DNA from 3 places in the Pseudomonas sp. St316 genome. Region 3 is predicted to be linked to each of the others. Evidence: predicted binding sites of a transcription regulator. Region 3 holds the regulator's gene; each other region holds the start of a gene.
What was found. Region 3 encodes sigma-54, which starts transcription at its own class of promoters, with help from an activator protein. Its sites were predicted from a motif close to ANTGGCATNNANNTTGCTNT; they were not measured.
Positions count from the first base shown of each region.

Region 1 (4,211 bases), 2.7 Mb from region 3:
CGAGTACAACACCAAGACCCAGGGGTTCCTGGTCCGCTCGGTGGAGCGCATCGTCAACATGAACTGGGAAGAGATCCATCCACCGCCCAAGGGCACCGGCCGCGATCACTACCTCACGGCAGTGACCCGGGTCGATAACCAGTTGGTGGAAATCATCGACGTGGAAAAAATCCTCGCCGAAGTCGCGCCCACACCGGAAGCGATCTCCTTCGGGGTGGTGGATGCCGAAACCCAGCACAAGGCGATTTCGTTGCGGGTGTTGACCGTCGATGACTCTTCGGTGGCCCGCAAGCAGGTGACCCGTTGCCTGCAAACGATTGGCGTCGAGGTGGTGGCGTTGAACGACGGGCGACAGGCGCTGGATTACCTGCGCAAGCTGGTCGACGAGGGCAAGAAGCCTGAGGAAGAGTTCCTGATGATGATCTCCGACATTGAAATGCCGGAGATGGACGGGTACACCCTGACGTCGGAAATCCGCAGCGACCCGCGCATGCAAAAGCTGCATATCATCTTGCATACTTCGTTGTCCGGGGTTTTCAACCAGGCGATGGTCAAGAAGGTCGGCGCCGACGATTTCCTGGCAAAATTCCGTCCCGATGACCTGGCTTCCCGGGTCGTGGATCGGATCAAGGCAGCAGAATAAAAGGTCGGGCGCGTTGTGCGCCCGGCAAGTCAACACGATGAAAGAGGCGGTATCTTGTCTACGGGTAATTTGGATTTCGAACAGTTCCGGGTCTTCCTGGAAAAAGCCTGTGGCATCTTGCTTGGTGAAAACAAGCAGTACCTGGTGTCGAGCCGTCTCAATAAATTGATGGAGCAACAGGGCCTCAAGTCATTGGGCGAACTGGTGCAGCGTATTCAGACCCAGCCGCGCAGTGGTTTGCGCGAAATGGTGGTGGACGCGATGACCACCAACGAAACCCTGTGGTTTCGCGACACCTATCCGTTTGAGGTGTTGAAGAACAAAGTGTTGCCGGCGGCCATCAAGGCCAGCCCGGGCCAGCGTTTGCGGATCTGGTCGGCGGCCTGTTCGTCGGGGCAGGAACCCTATTCGCTGTCGATGTCCATCGATGAGTTCGAGCGGTCCAACCTCGGCCAGTTGAAAGGCGGCGTGCAGATCGTTGCCACCGACCTTTCCGGGACCATGCTCAATAACTGCAAGACCGGCGAGTACGACAGCCTGGCCATCGGCCGGGGCCTGTCGCCGGATCGCCTGCAACGTTACTTCGATCCGAAAGGGCCGGGTAAATGGGTGGTCAAGGCGCCGATCAAGAGCCGGGTGGAATTCCGCTCCTTCAACCTGCTGGACAGCTATGCCAGCCTGGGCAAGTTCGACATCGTGTTCTGCCGCAATGTACTGATCTACTTCTCCGCCGAAGTGAAGAAAGACATTCTGCTGCGCATCCACAGCACGCTGAAGCCGGGCGGCTATCTGTTCCTCGGCGCCTCCGAGGCGTTGAACGGTTTGCCGGATCATTACCAGATGGTCCAGTGCAGCCCGGGATCATCTACCAGGCGAAGTGATTGGCTTGGCATGTCAAAAAAACGGGAGTCCTCAATGGCTCCCGTTTTTTATGCCCGCTGATGATCTCCTGATCACCCCTATCCCCTGTGGGAGCGAGCCTGCTCGCGATAGCGATATCACAGGTGACATCAATGTTGACTGACACACCAACATCGCGAGCAGGCTCGCTCCCACAATGAAATGCATTTGTCCTGCAGGAAGCGGCAGAAAAGCGGCAGCCAAGCGGAACCTCATTGCCGCTTTTCTGGCATTGCCGCTTTGCCGGTGCCCGCAAAGCCCCGGTTTACGGCGTTTTTGATAATGGCACGACGCTTGCTTTAGCCATCGTACGTACATTCTGGTCACCCAAAGGTTTCCGCCATGAGCATCAGCTTCGATAAAGCGCTCGGTATCCACGAAAAGGCTCTGGGCTTCCGCGCCCAGCGTGCCGAAGTCCTGGCCAACAACATCGCCAACGCCGACACCCCGAACTACAAGGCTCGGGACCTGGACTTCTCCAAAGTGCTCGCCGAGCAGAACGAGAAGACCAAGAACGGCAGCTTTGCCTTGAACATGACCAACAGCCGTCATATCGAGGCCGAAGGCCTGGGCAATGGCGACGAATCGCTGATGTATCGCACACCGATGCAGCCTTCGATCGACCAGAACACCGTGGACGCTCAACTGGAACAGTCCAACTACGCGGAAAACTCCGTGAACTTCCAGGCCAGCTTCACCCTGCTCAACAGCAAGTTCAAAGGGCTGGTATCGGCCCTGCGCGGAGAGTAAGCCATGTCGATTGCTAGCGTATTCAACATTGCCGGCAGTGCCATGAGTGCCCAGACCACTCGCCTGAACACCGTCGCCAGTAACATTGCCAACGCCGAGACCGTTTCGTCGAGCATCGACCAGACCTACCGTGCCCGCCACCCGGTATTCGCCACCATGTTCCAGGGCGGCCAGTCCGGCGGCAGCGACTCGTTGTTCCAGGAGCAGGGCGCGGCCGGGCAGGGCGTACAGGTGCTTGGCGTGGTCGAAGACCAGAGCAACCTCGAAGCACGTTATGAGCCAAACCATCCGGCCGCAGACGCCAAGGGTTACGTCTACTACCCGAACGTCAACGTCGTCGAAGAAATGGCCGACATGATTTCCGCCAGCCGTTCCTTCCAGACCAACGCCGAAATGATGAACACCGCCAAAACCATGATGCAGAAGGTCCTGACCCTCGGTCAGTGATAAGGGGCGAGTCACATGAGCGTTACCAGTACAACAGGTGGTTTGAGCCTTAACGAGATTCTGGCCAATTCCTCGGTCAAGACCCCCACCACGAGCGATGGCCTGGGTGCGGCGACCGGCGCGGCAACCGGCAAGAAGGAATTGGGCAAGGACGCGTTCCTGCAGTTGCTCGTTACCCAGCTGAAAAACCAGAACCCGCTGGAGCCCCAGGACAACGGCGAGTTCGTTGCCCAGTTGGCGCAGTTCAGCAGCCTGGAAGGCATTACCACCCTCAACGACACCGTGAGCGGTATCGCCGGCAACTACAACTCGTCCCAGGCCCTGCAAGCCTCGTCGCTGGTCGGTCGCTCGGTCATTGCCCCGGGCGACAAGGCGGTGGTCGATACTTCCAAGAGCCTCAACGGCACAGTGGTGGTACCGGCATCGGTGTCCTCCGTCGCGGTCAAGATCGTGGACAAGGACGGCAAGACCGTTCGCACCATCGACTTGGGCAGCCAGAACGCCGGCAATTCGGCCTTCATCTGGGATGGCAAGAACGACGCGGGCACGACGGTCGAGTCGGGCACCTACACCTTCGCCGCGTCGACCACCATCGACGGCAAGGCCACGTCGCTGATCACCAACCTGCCGGCCACGGTCAGCAGCGTGACGATCAGCCAGACGGGCGGTGAGCTGATGCTCAACCTGGCCGGGGTGGGCAGCATCGCCCTGTCCAAAGTACAAACTATTGGTATGTAGAGCCGACTAACCGGCAAAAGGAGTCAACATGTCTTTTAACATCGGCCTTAGCGGTCTCTATGCAGCCAACAAACAGCTGGACGTGACCGGCAACAACATCGCCAACGTGGCGACCACCGGTTTCAAATCGTCCCGCGCGGAATTCGAAGACGTCTACTCGGCCACCAAGCTGGGTTCGGGCAGCAAGACCGTCGGCAACGGCGTGCGCCTGGCCAACGTTTCCCAGCAGTTCGGCCAGGGTGACGTGAACAACACTGGCAACGTGCTGGACATGGGCATCCAGGGCCAGGGTTTCTTTGTCCTGAGCAACGACGGTTCGCTGAGCTACACCCGTGCCGGTACCTTCAAGACCGACAAGGAAGGCTACATCACCAACAGCGACGGCACTTCGCGCCTGCAAGGCTATGGCGTGGATGCCAACGGCAAGATCCAGAACGGTATCCTGACCGACCTGCGCATCGATACCTCGAACCTGCCACCGAGCGCCACCAGCCTGGTTTCGTCGACGATCAACCTGAACTCGACGGCGACGGCGATCACTACGGCGTTCAATCCGACCGACACGGCCACGTTTACCAAGCAATTCACGACCCCGGTCTATGACACTCAGGGCAACCAGCACTCCATGGACCAGTACATGGTCAAGACTGCTGGTAACACCTGGAACGTGTATACCTTGATCGATGGTCGTAACCTCAATGGCAGCGCGCCGATTGCTCCGAACGCTCCGGTT
Region 1 covers NZ_AP021901.1:1,579,342-1,583,552, forward strand. Annotated here, with positions in the region: gene KI237_RS07120 (chemotaxis protein CheV) at 1-643, shown strand, start outside; partial or broken gene cheR (protein-glutamate O-methyltransferase CheR) at 698-1,524, shown strand; gene flgB (flagellar basal body rod protein FlgB) at 1,886-2,293, shown strand; gene flgC (flagellar basal body rod protein FlgC) at 2,297-2,740, shown strand; gene flgD (flagellar hook assembly protein FlgD) at 2,756-3,478, shown strand; partial or broken gene flgE (flagellar hook protein FlgE) at 3,507-4,211, shown strand, end outside.
Region 1: a site for sigma-54 is predicted at 1,825-1,844, ahead of flgB (flagellar basal body rod protein FlgB). Genes of this name have one in related genera too.

Region 2 (4,211 bases), 2.1 Mb from region 3:
GGGCTGGTGGCCGGTGGCGGCTCGGAGGACCTGGGCAGCGTGGCGTTTGCGCCGGGTTCCAGCGACCTGAGTAAGGACAACGAAGGCACGCTGCTCAAACTGTCCGAGGCCCTTGGCAAACGTCCGGAGCTGCGCCTGGAGATCGAAGGTACCGCCGCCGAAAGCAGCGACGGTCCGTTGCTCGCCGCCCAGCGCCTGGAGCGCGAATACCAGTACAACTACTACAAGATGCTCCAGCGTCGGGGTGACAAAGTACCGGCCCAGGCCTCGCTGATACAGGTGCCCGAGGATGAAAAGCCGCCGCTGCTCGAAGGCATCTACCGTACGCGCCTCAAGACCCAGCCACCGGCCGAATGGACGCAACTGGATAAAAAGGCACGCATCGAGAAACTGCGTGAAGGTGTGATCAAGTTCTGGAGTGGCAGTGACGTGCTGTTGCGCCAACTGGGGCAGGAACGGGCCAGCAGTATCAAGGACTTCCTGGTGGACAAAGGGCAGTTGGCCGACGACCGCGTGTACTTCATCGACGCCAGCCTCGGCCAGGCCGAAAGCGATGGCCGGGTGATTACCCCGATGCATCTGGATGCCGAATAAGATGAAACCCTGGTTGGGGCTCAGCCTGGGTCTATTGCTGGCCGCCAGCCAGGCCTCGGCTGCCGACACGCTACGTTGCGGCAGCCAGTTGATCAGCGTCGGCGACCGCTCCAGCGAAGTGCTGCAAAAGTGCGGTCAGCCTGCGGCGCGGGATGACCTGGGCTACAAGCGCAGTGTCAATCGCCGGGAGGAGTACCCGGTGGAAGAATGGACCTACGGCCCCAACAGTGGCATGTATCAGTACCTGCGTTTCGAGGGTAATCGGCTGGTGCAGATCACCAGCAAGCGGGGGCGGTGAATGTACCGCCGCCATCGCGAGCAAGCTCGCTCCCACATTTGATCGCATCACGGCCCCTGCGGGAGCGAGCTTGCTCGCGATAAGGGCAACTCGATTTCCCAGACAGCCCCACAAACCTCACCCGCACTTTTCCACCCCGCAATAGAACAGGCCCCCGGCACGAATGCCGGGGGCCTGTAATGGCCACATCCCTATGGCCTTTCGCATGAACTCCAAAGCGACGGCAAGCGTATATCCTGGCCCGCTTGCCGCGCCTTCTCCCAGTCCAGGCGAGAAGTCTTAGCCTTATTCGGCTTTCAGGCCGTCAGCCGACACGGCTTGGACGCCTTTGATTTTCTTGGCGATCGCAACGGCAGTTTTCTTCTGCGCTTCGGTCACGGCAACGGTCGACGACAGGGACACAACGCCTTTGTTGGTTTCCACTTTGATGTCGGTGCCAGGAATGCCTTTCTCGGTGACCAAGTCAGCTTTGACCTTGGTGGTAATCCAGGTGTCCTTGGTTTCTTCCTTGGCCTTGGTCACTTCGCCAGCAGCCAGCATCATCGGCGCCTGATTCGCTTGAGTGGTTTCGGCGAATGCGCTAGCCATGGTCAAGGTCAGTGCGGTTGCAGCGGCGGCAGTGATAGCAAACTTCTTCATACGAGTAACTCCTGTTTTTCTCAAAAACTGCCGGAGGTACATCCCGGCAGGGTTATCAGGAGTAGTGCGAAGGTTGTGCCAGTTTTGAGAAATTAATTAATTACTTATAAATCAACAAGTTAAGCGAAGCGGCGAAATTCACAATCATGCAAATTGCATGAGCATCCCATTTTCAACATGCAACATGCCGATCCTGCCTTGCCGCTAAGCTGATAAATCAAGAAGGGTTTGCATGGCGAGGGAGCGGCCCCCCTCGCCGTGAGAGTATCAGGTGCCAGGGCAAGAGATCGGCAGGTATTCCTTGGGTGCGGTGGATCCGCATGTCCAGAGGCCGTTGACATCACGGCTGAGGGTGATCGTCTTACCTACTACGGAGGCAGGGGCGTTCAGGAGGGTACAAACGATGGTGCCTGCCGTCGTAGCCGTACCTGACACCGAAATTGTGCAGTTGCTGGTTGTGGTCGGGGCGTTCATGAGGGCCAGCGTCGGAGTAACGCCCTGATTCATCTGATCCTCGTACGCTACCTTCAGCGCCGAGATTTCCCCCAGCCCGGCGGTAGCCTTCGCCCGCGCTTGGTACCTGGAATATTGCGGCAACGCAAACGTCGCCAGGATGCCGATGATCGCCACGACGATCAGCAGCTCGATCAGCGTAAAGCCCTTTTGCTTGCTCATAGACATCTCCCATGCATGAGTCGAAATCTCATGACCTTTAATCGCCATTGCAGGGCACATGCCAATCCTCAAACCCCATCATTAAAGGGGGTTGAACCCGCACAACGGCAACGTCCTACCTCAACAACCGCACTATCTGACGTTTTTTGTCACCCCGGCCCGCTGGTTTGGCGTGGATGCTTGACTAGGCTATAAGTCATGAACTGTCCGCGTCCGGTACCCATATGAATGACATCGCCCTCAGCGGCCTGACCAAGCAATTGGTGTCGGCCGAACTGCTCACCGAGCAAAGTGCGCAACAGGCGTATCAACAGGCCCAACGCAATCGCATCCCCTTGGTCAGCTACCTGGTGCAAAACAAACTGGTCCAGAGCCGCCAGGTCGCGGAGATCGCCTCGGAGCATTTCGGCGTCGCCCTGCTGGACCTCAACAGCCTGGACAAAGAAACCCAACCCACCGGCCTGGTCAGCGAAAAACTGGTACGCCAGCACCACGCCCTGCCGCTGTGGCGGCGTGGCAACAAATTGTATGTAGGCATCTCCGACCCCACCAATCACCAGGCCATCAACGACATCCAGTTCAGCACTGGCCTGACCACCGAAGCCATCCTGGTGGAGGACGACAAGCTCAGCGACGCCATCGAAAAATTTTTCGAGTCCAGCAGCACCGGCCTGGAAGGCATGGGCGATGTCGACCTCGACGGCCTGGACATCGAATCGATCGACGACACCCAGCAGGATTCCATCGCAGGCCAGGACACCGACGATGCGCCCGTGGTGCGTTTCGTCAACAAGATGCTGCTGGACGCGATCAAGGGTGGCTCTTCCGACCTGCACTTTGAGCCCTACGAAAAAATCTACCGGGTGCGAGTGCGCACCGACGGCATATTGCGGGAAGTGGCCAGGCCGCCGACCCAGTTGGCCAACCGTATCGCCGCCCGCCTGAAAGTCATGGCCAGCCTGGATATTTCCGAGCGACGCAAACCCCAGGACGGCCGTTTGAAAATGCGCTTGTCGAAAACCAAGTCCATCGACTTCCGGGTCAACACCCTGCCCACGCTCTGGGGCGAAAAAGTGGTGATCCGGATCCTCGACCCGTCCAGCGCGCAAATGGGCATCGATGCCCTGGGCTACGAACCGGATCAGAAAGACTTGTACATGGCCGCCCTCAAGCAACCACAAGGGCTGATCCTGGTGACCGGCCCGACCGGCTCGGGCAAGACCGTGTCGCTCTACACTGGGCTGAATATCCTCAATACCGTGGACATCAACATTTCCACCGCCGAAGACCCGGTGGAGATCAACATGGAAGGCATCAACCAGGTCAACGTGAACCCGCGCCAGGGGCTGGATTTCGCCCAGGCCCTGCGCTCGTTCCTGCGCCAGGACCCGGACGTGATCATGGTCGGCGAAATCCGCGACCTGGAAACCGCCGAGATCGCCATCAAGGCCGCCCAGACCGGTCACCTGGTGCTCTCCACATTGCACACCAACAGCGCCGCCGAAACCCTGATCCGCTTGCAGAACATGGGCATCCCGGGGTTCAACATCGCCACCGCCGTGCATCTGATCATCGCCCAGCGGCTGGCGCGCAAGCTGTGCAGTCACTGCAAGAAGGCCATCGAGATTCCCGAGGAAACGTTGCTCAAGGAAGGTTTTCCTCGGGAACGCATCGGCACATTCACGATCTATGAGCCGGTCGGTTGCGAACAATGCAACAACGGTTACAGAGGGCGCGTGGGGGTTTACGAAGTGGTCAAGAACACGCCCGAGCTGCAACGGTTGATCATGGCCGAGGGCAACTCGCTGGAAATCGATCTGCAAATGCGCAAGGACGGCTTCAATGACCTGCGCACATCGGGGCTGATCAAAGTGATGCAAGGCGTCACCAGCCTCGAAGAAATCAACCGGGTCACCAAGGATTGAACATGGCGGTCAAGGCAGTCAAAACCGATGTTTACACCTGGGAAGGCAAGGACCGCAAAGGCACAAAAATGAGTGGCGAG
Region 2 covers NZ_AP021901.1:987,356-991,566, reverse strand. Annotated here, with positions in the region: gene KI237_RS04360 (DUF748 domain-containing protein) at 1-594, shown strand, start outside; gene KI237_RS04355 (DUF2845 domain-containing protein) at 596-892, shown strand; gene KI237_RS04350 (BON domain-containing protein) at 1,178-1,531, opposite strand; gene KI237_RS04345 (pilin) at 1,799-2,206, opposite strand; gene pilB (type IV-A pilus assembly ATPase PilB) at 2,431-4,131, shown strand; partial or broken gene KI237_RS04335 (type II secretion system F family protein) at 4,134-4,211, shown strand, end outside.
Region 2: a site for sigma-54 is predicted at 2,253-2,272, ahead of KI237_RS04345 (pilin). Genes of this name have one in related genera too.

Region 3 (4,211 bases):
CTGGCTTTCATCCTCGATGGCTTCGGCCAGGGAGCGGTTGGCATTGCTCAGCGGGTGGCGCCGGCGGGTTTCGGAAAAGCGCTTGAGCAGTGTCTCTTCATCGGCATCCAGGTACAGCACGTCGCACTGGATATGCCGGCTGCGCACTTCCTCGAGCAGTTCAGGAAAACGCGACAGGTGGCTTGGCAGGTTACGCGCATCGATGGACACCGCCACCAGCGGCTGCGCCAACTCGGTGTGGATCAGGGCGCGCTCGGCCAGTTCCGGCAGCAGGCCGGCGGGCAGGTTGTCGATGCAATAGTAGCCGCTGTCCTCAAGCACGTTGAGGGCCGTGCTTTTACCGGAGCCGGAGCGGCCACTGACAATGATCATGCGCATTTTTTAATGACCGTTCTGCTCGTCCAGGACAACCTGGTACAAAGCTTCGTTACTCGGTGCGCTGCGCAGTTTTTCGCGCACTTCCTTGCGGTCCAGCATGCTGGCAATCTGGCGCAGCAGCTCAAGGTGCGCATCGGTCGCTGCCTCCGGTACCAGCAATACAAAAAGCAGGTCGACCGGGGCGCCGTCGATGGCGTCGAAATCTATAGCGGTTTCAAGGTGCAACAGCGCGCTGATCGGCGCGGCACAACCCTTGAGACGGCAGTGGGGAATGGCGATGCCGTTGCCAAAACCGGTGGAACCGAGTTTTTCACGGGCAACGAGGGCCTCGAAGACGTCCTGCATTTCCAGATCCGGCACCTCGCGGTGGATCAGGTTGGCAATGTGTTCGAGGGCTTTCTTTTTACTGCCGCCCGGCGCGTTCACTTGGGAACGGCCGGGGGTCAGGATGGTTTCTAGTCGGATCATGGATTGGGGGGGTTAACGACCGGTTGCGCCCTGGAGGAGGCTCTGGGTCTTTTCCTTATGCTTTTTGAGTTGGCGATCCAGCTTGTCGGTCAGCAGGTCAATCGCGGCATACATGTCTGTGTGCTCTGCGTTGGCGACCACTTGTCCGCCGGGAATATGCAGCGTGGCTTCGATTTTCTGCAGCAGCTTCTCGACGGTCATCGTGACTTGCACGTTGGTGATCTTGTCGAAATGCCTCTCCAATCGGTCGAGCTTTTCGCCGACGTAGATGCGCAGGGGTTCGGTCACTTCCAGTTGGTGTCCACTGATCTTGACTTGCATACAGCTTCTCCTTCGTTGCCAGTGCATAAAGCGGCAGGCAGAAATGCCTGCCACTGGAACGCTGTGGCGTGGCCTGTTACATCAACCGCTTGCGTTCGCTCGAAGGCGCGATCCCGAGGGATTCGCGGTATTTGGCGACGGTACGGCGGGCCACCTGAATGCCTTGTGCCTCCAGTAAACCAGCGATCTTGCTGTCACTCAACGGCTTTTTCTGATTTTCCGCAGCCACCAGTTTTTTGATGATCGCGCGGATGGCCGTGGACGAGCATTCGCCGCCTTCGGAGGTGCTGACGTGGCTGGAGAAAAAGTATTTCAATTCATAGATGCCCCGAGGGGTATGCATGAATTTCTGGGTGGTTACCCGGGAAATCGTCGACTCGTGCATGCCCACCGCCTCGGCAATGTCATGCAGGACCAACGGTTTCATCGCTTCATCGCCGTACTCCAGGAAGCCGCGCTGATGCTCGACGATCTGGGTGGCCACTTTCATCAGGGTTTCGTTGCGGCTTTGCAGGCTCTTGATGAACCAGCGCGCTTCCTGCAACTGGTTGCGCATGAAGGTGTTGTCGGCGCTGGTGTCGGCGCGCTTCACAAAGCCGGCGTACTGGGCGTTGACCCGCAGCTTGGGCATCGACTCCTGGTTGAGCTCCACCAGCCAGCGATCATTGTGCTTGCGCACGATCACGTCGGGGACCACATATTCGGGCTCGGTGGATTCGATCTGCGAGCCGGGGCGCGGATTGAGGCTCTGCACCAGTTCGATGACCTGGCGCAGCTCATCTTCCTTGAGCTTCATGCGACGCATCAGTTGGCTGTAGTCGCGGCCACCCAACAGGTCGATGTAATCGGTGACCAGGCGCTTGGCTTCGGCCAACCAGGGTGTCTTGGCGGACAACTGGCGCAGTTGCAGCAACAGGCATTCGCCCAGGTTGCGGGCGCCGATGCCGGCTGGTTCGAACTGCTGGATGCGATGAAGGACGGCTTCGATCTCGTCCAGCTCGATGTCGAGCTCGGGGTCGAAGGCCTCGAGGATTTCCTCGAGGGTCTCGTCCAGGTAGCCCTGGTTGTTGATGCAATCGATCAGGGTCACGGCGATCAGGCGATCGGTATCGGACATCGGCGCCAGGTTCAACTGCCACAGCAGATGGCTTTGCAGGCTTTCGCCAGCAGAGGTGCGGGTGGTGAAGTCCCACTCGTCGTCATCGCTGCTCGGCAGGCTGCTGGCGCTGGTCTGGTAGACGTCGTCCCAGGCCGTGTCCACCGGCAGTTCGTTGGGGATGCGTTCGTTCCATTCGCCATCCTCGAGGTTGTCCACCGTCGGGGCGGTTTCCTGGTAGGCCGGTTCAGGGATTTCGGTGTTGGTCTTCTGCTCGACGTTGTCGGCCAGCGGGTCGGTGTTGTCGAAGTCGTCGCCTTCTTCCTGGCGTTCGAGCATCGGATTGGACTCCAGGGCCTCCTGGATTTCCTGTTGCAGGTCCAGGGTCGACAATTGGAGCAGGCGGATGGCCTGTTGCAGCTGCGGTGTCATCGTCAGCTGCTGGCCCATTCTCAAGACTAGCGATGGTTTCATGGCAGGGGCTTAACACCTTATTCGCCGGCGCACATGCGCCATCCACTACAGGGCGCCGAGGCGCCAAACTTAAGCAAATTATATGCCTGAAACTGAAGTGTTTGCCTAGAGCGTCGCCATAATAAAATTAAACGACGCTCGGGCAATTCGCCAGACACTTGTGCTTACAGGCGGAACTCATGGCCCAGATACACTTCCTTGACCAGGTCATTGGCCAGGATGGCTGCCGAATCGCCTTCGGCGATCAGTTGGCCGTCGTTGACAATGTAGGCGGTTTCGCAGATATCCAGCGTCTCGCGCACGTTGTGGTCGGTGATCAGCACGCCGATCCCCTTGGCCTTGAGGTGATGGATGATCTGCTTGATGTCGCCCACCGAGATGGGGTCCACGCCGGCGAACGGTTCGTCGAGCAGGATGAACTTCGGTGCGGTGGCCAGGGCGCGGGCGATTTCCACGCGACGGCGCTCGCCACCGGACAGGCTCATGCCCAGGTTGTCGCGAATATGACTGATGTGGAATTCCTGTAGCAGGCTTTCCAGCTCCTGGCGACGACCGGCCTTGTCGAGTTCCTTGCGGGTCTCGAGGATTGCCATGATGTTGTCGGCAACCGACAGTTTGCGGAAAATCGACGCTTCTTGCGGCAAATAGCCGATACCTGCCTTCGCCCGACCGTGCATTGGCTGGTGGCTGACATCCAGGTCGTCGATCAGCACGCGACCCTGATCGGCCTGGACCAGGCCGACGATCATGTAGAAGCAGGTGGTCTTGCCCGCGCCGTTGGGGCCGAGCAGGCCGACGATCTGGCCGCTGTCGATGGACAGGCTGACATCGCGCACGACTTGACGGCTCTTGTAGCTCTTGGCCAGATGCTGAGCTTTCAGAGTTGCCATTACTGGGCCTTCTGCTCGTCGGTTTTCTTTTTCGGTTGGATCACCATGTCGATCCGCGGACGCGACTCGGTCACCTTGCTGCCGGTGGCGCGACCGGCGCTGGCGAGTTTCTTGTTGGTGTCGTAGACGATTTTCTCGCCTTGGGTCACGTTGTTGTCCTTGTCGACGACCTTGGCGCGGTCGATCAGGACCACGCGATCCTGGGAGGCGTGGTACTGGATGGTGATCCCGTAGCCCTGCACAGGCTTGGTATCGCCTGCGGTTTGCAGCTGCTCGAAATAGGCCAGGTTGCCCACCGAGGTGACTACGTCGATGTCGCCGGACGGGGTGCGGGTGATGGTCACGGTATTGCCGGTGACCTTCATCGAGCCCTGGGTGATGATCACGTCGCCTTTATAGGTGGCGACGCCATTCTTGTCGTCGAGCTGGGCATCGTCAGCCTGGATGCGGATAGGCTGGTTGCGGTCGTCGGGAAGAGCCCAGGCGCTCGCGCTTCCCAGTGCTGCGCCCAGACTGAGCAAAATAGGGAGGGTTTTAGCGAGCTTCATACTGTCCTCTTACGTTCGATAGCAGGTGTATCCTGC
Region 3 covers NZ_AP021901.1:5,632,570-5,636,780, reverse strand. Annotated here, with positions in the region: gene rapZ (RNase adapter RapZ) at 1-378, opposite strand, end outside; gene ptsN (PTS IIA-like nitrogen regulatory protein PtsN) at 382-846, opposite strand; gene hpf (ribosome hibernation-promoting factor, HPF/YfiA family) at 859-1,167, opposite strand; gene KI237_RS25250 (RNA polymerase factor sigma-54) at 1,244-2,737, opposite strand; gene lptB (LPS export ABC transporter ATP-binding protein) at 2,902-3,627, opposite strand; gene lptA (lipopolysaccharide transport periplasmic protein LptA) at 3,627-4,175, opposite strand; gene lptC (LPS export ABC transporter periplasmic protein LptC) at 4,162-4,211, opposite strand, start outside.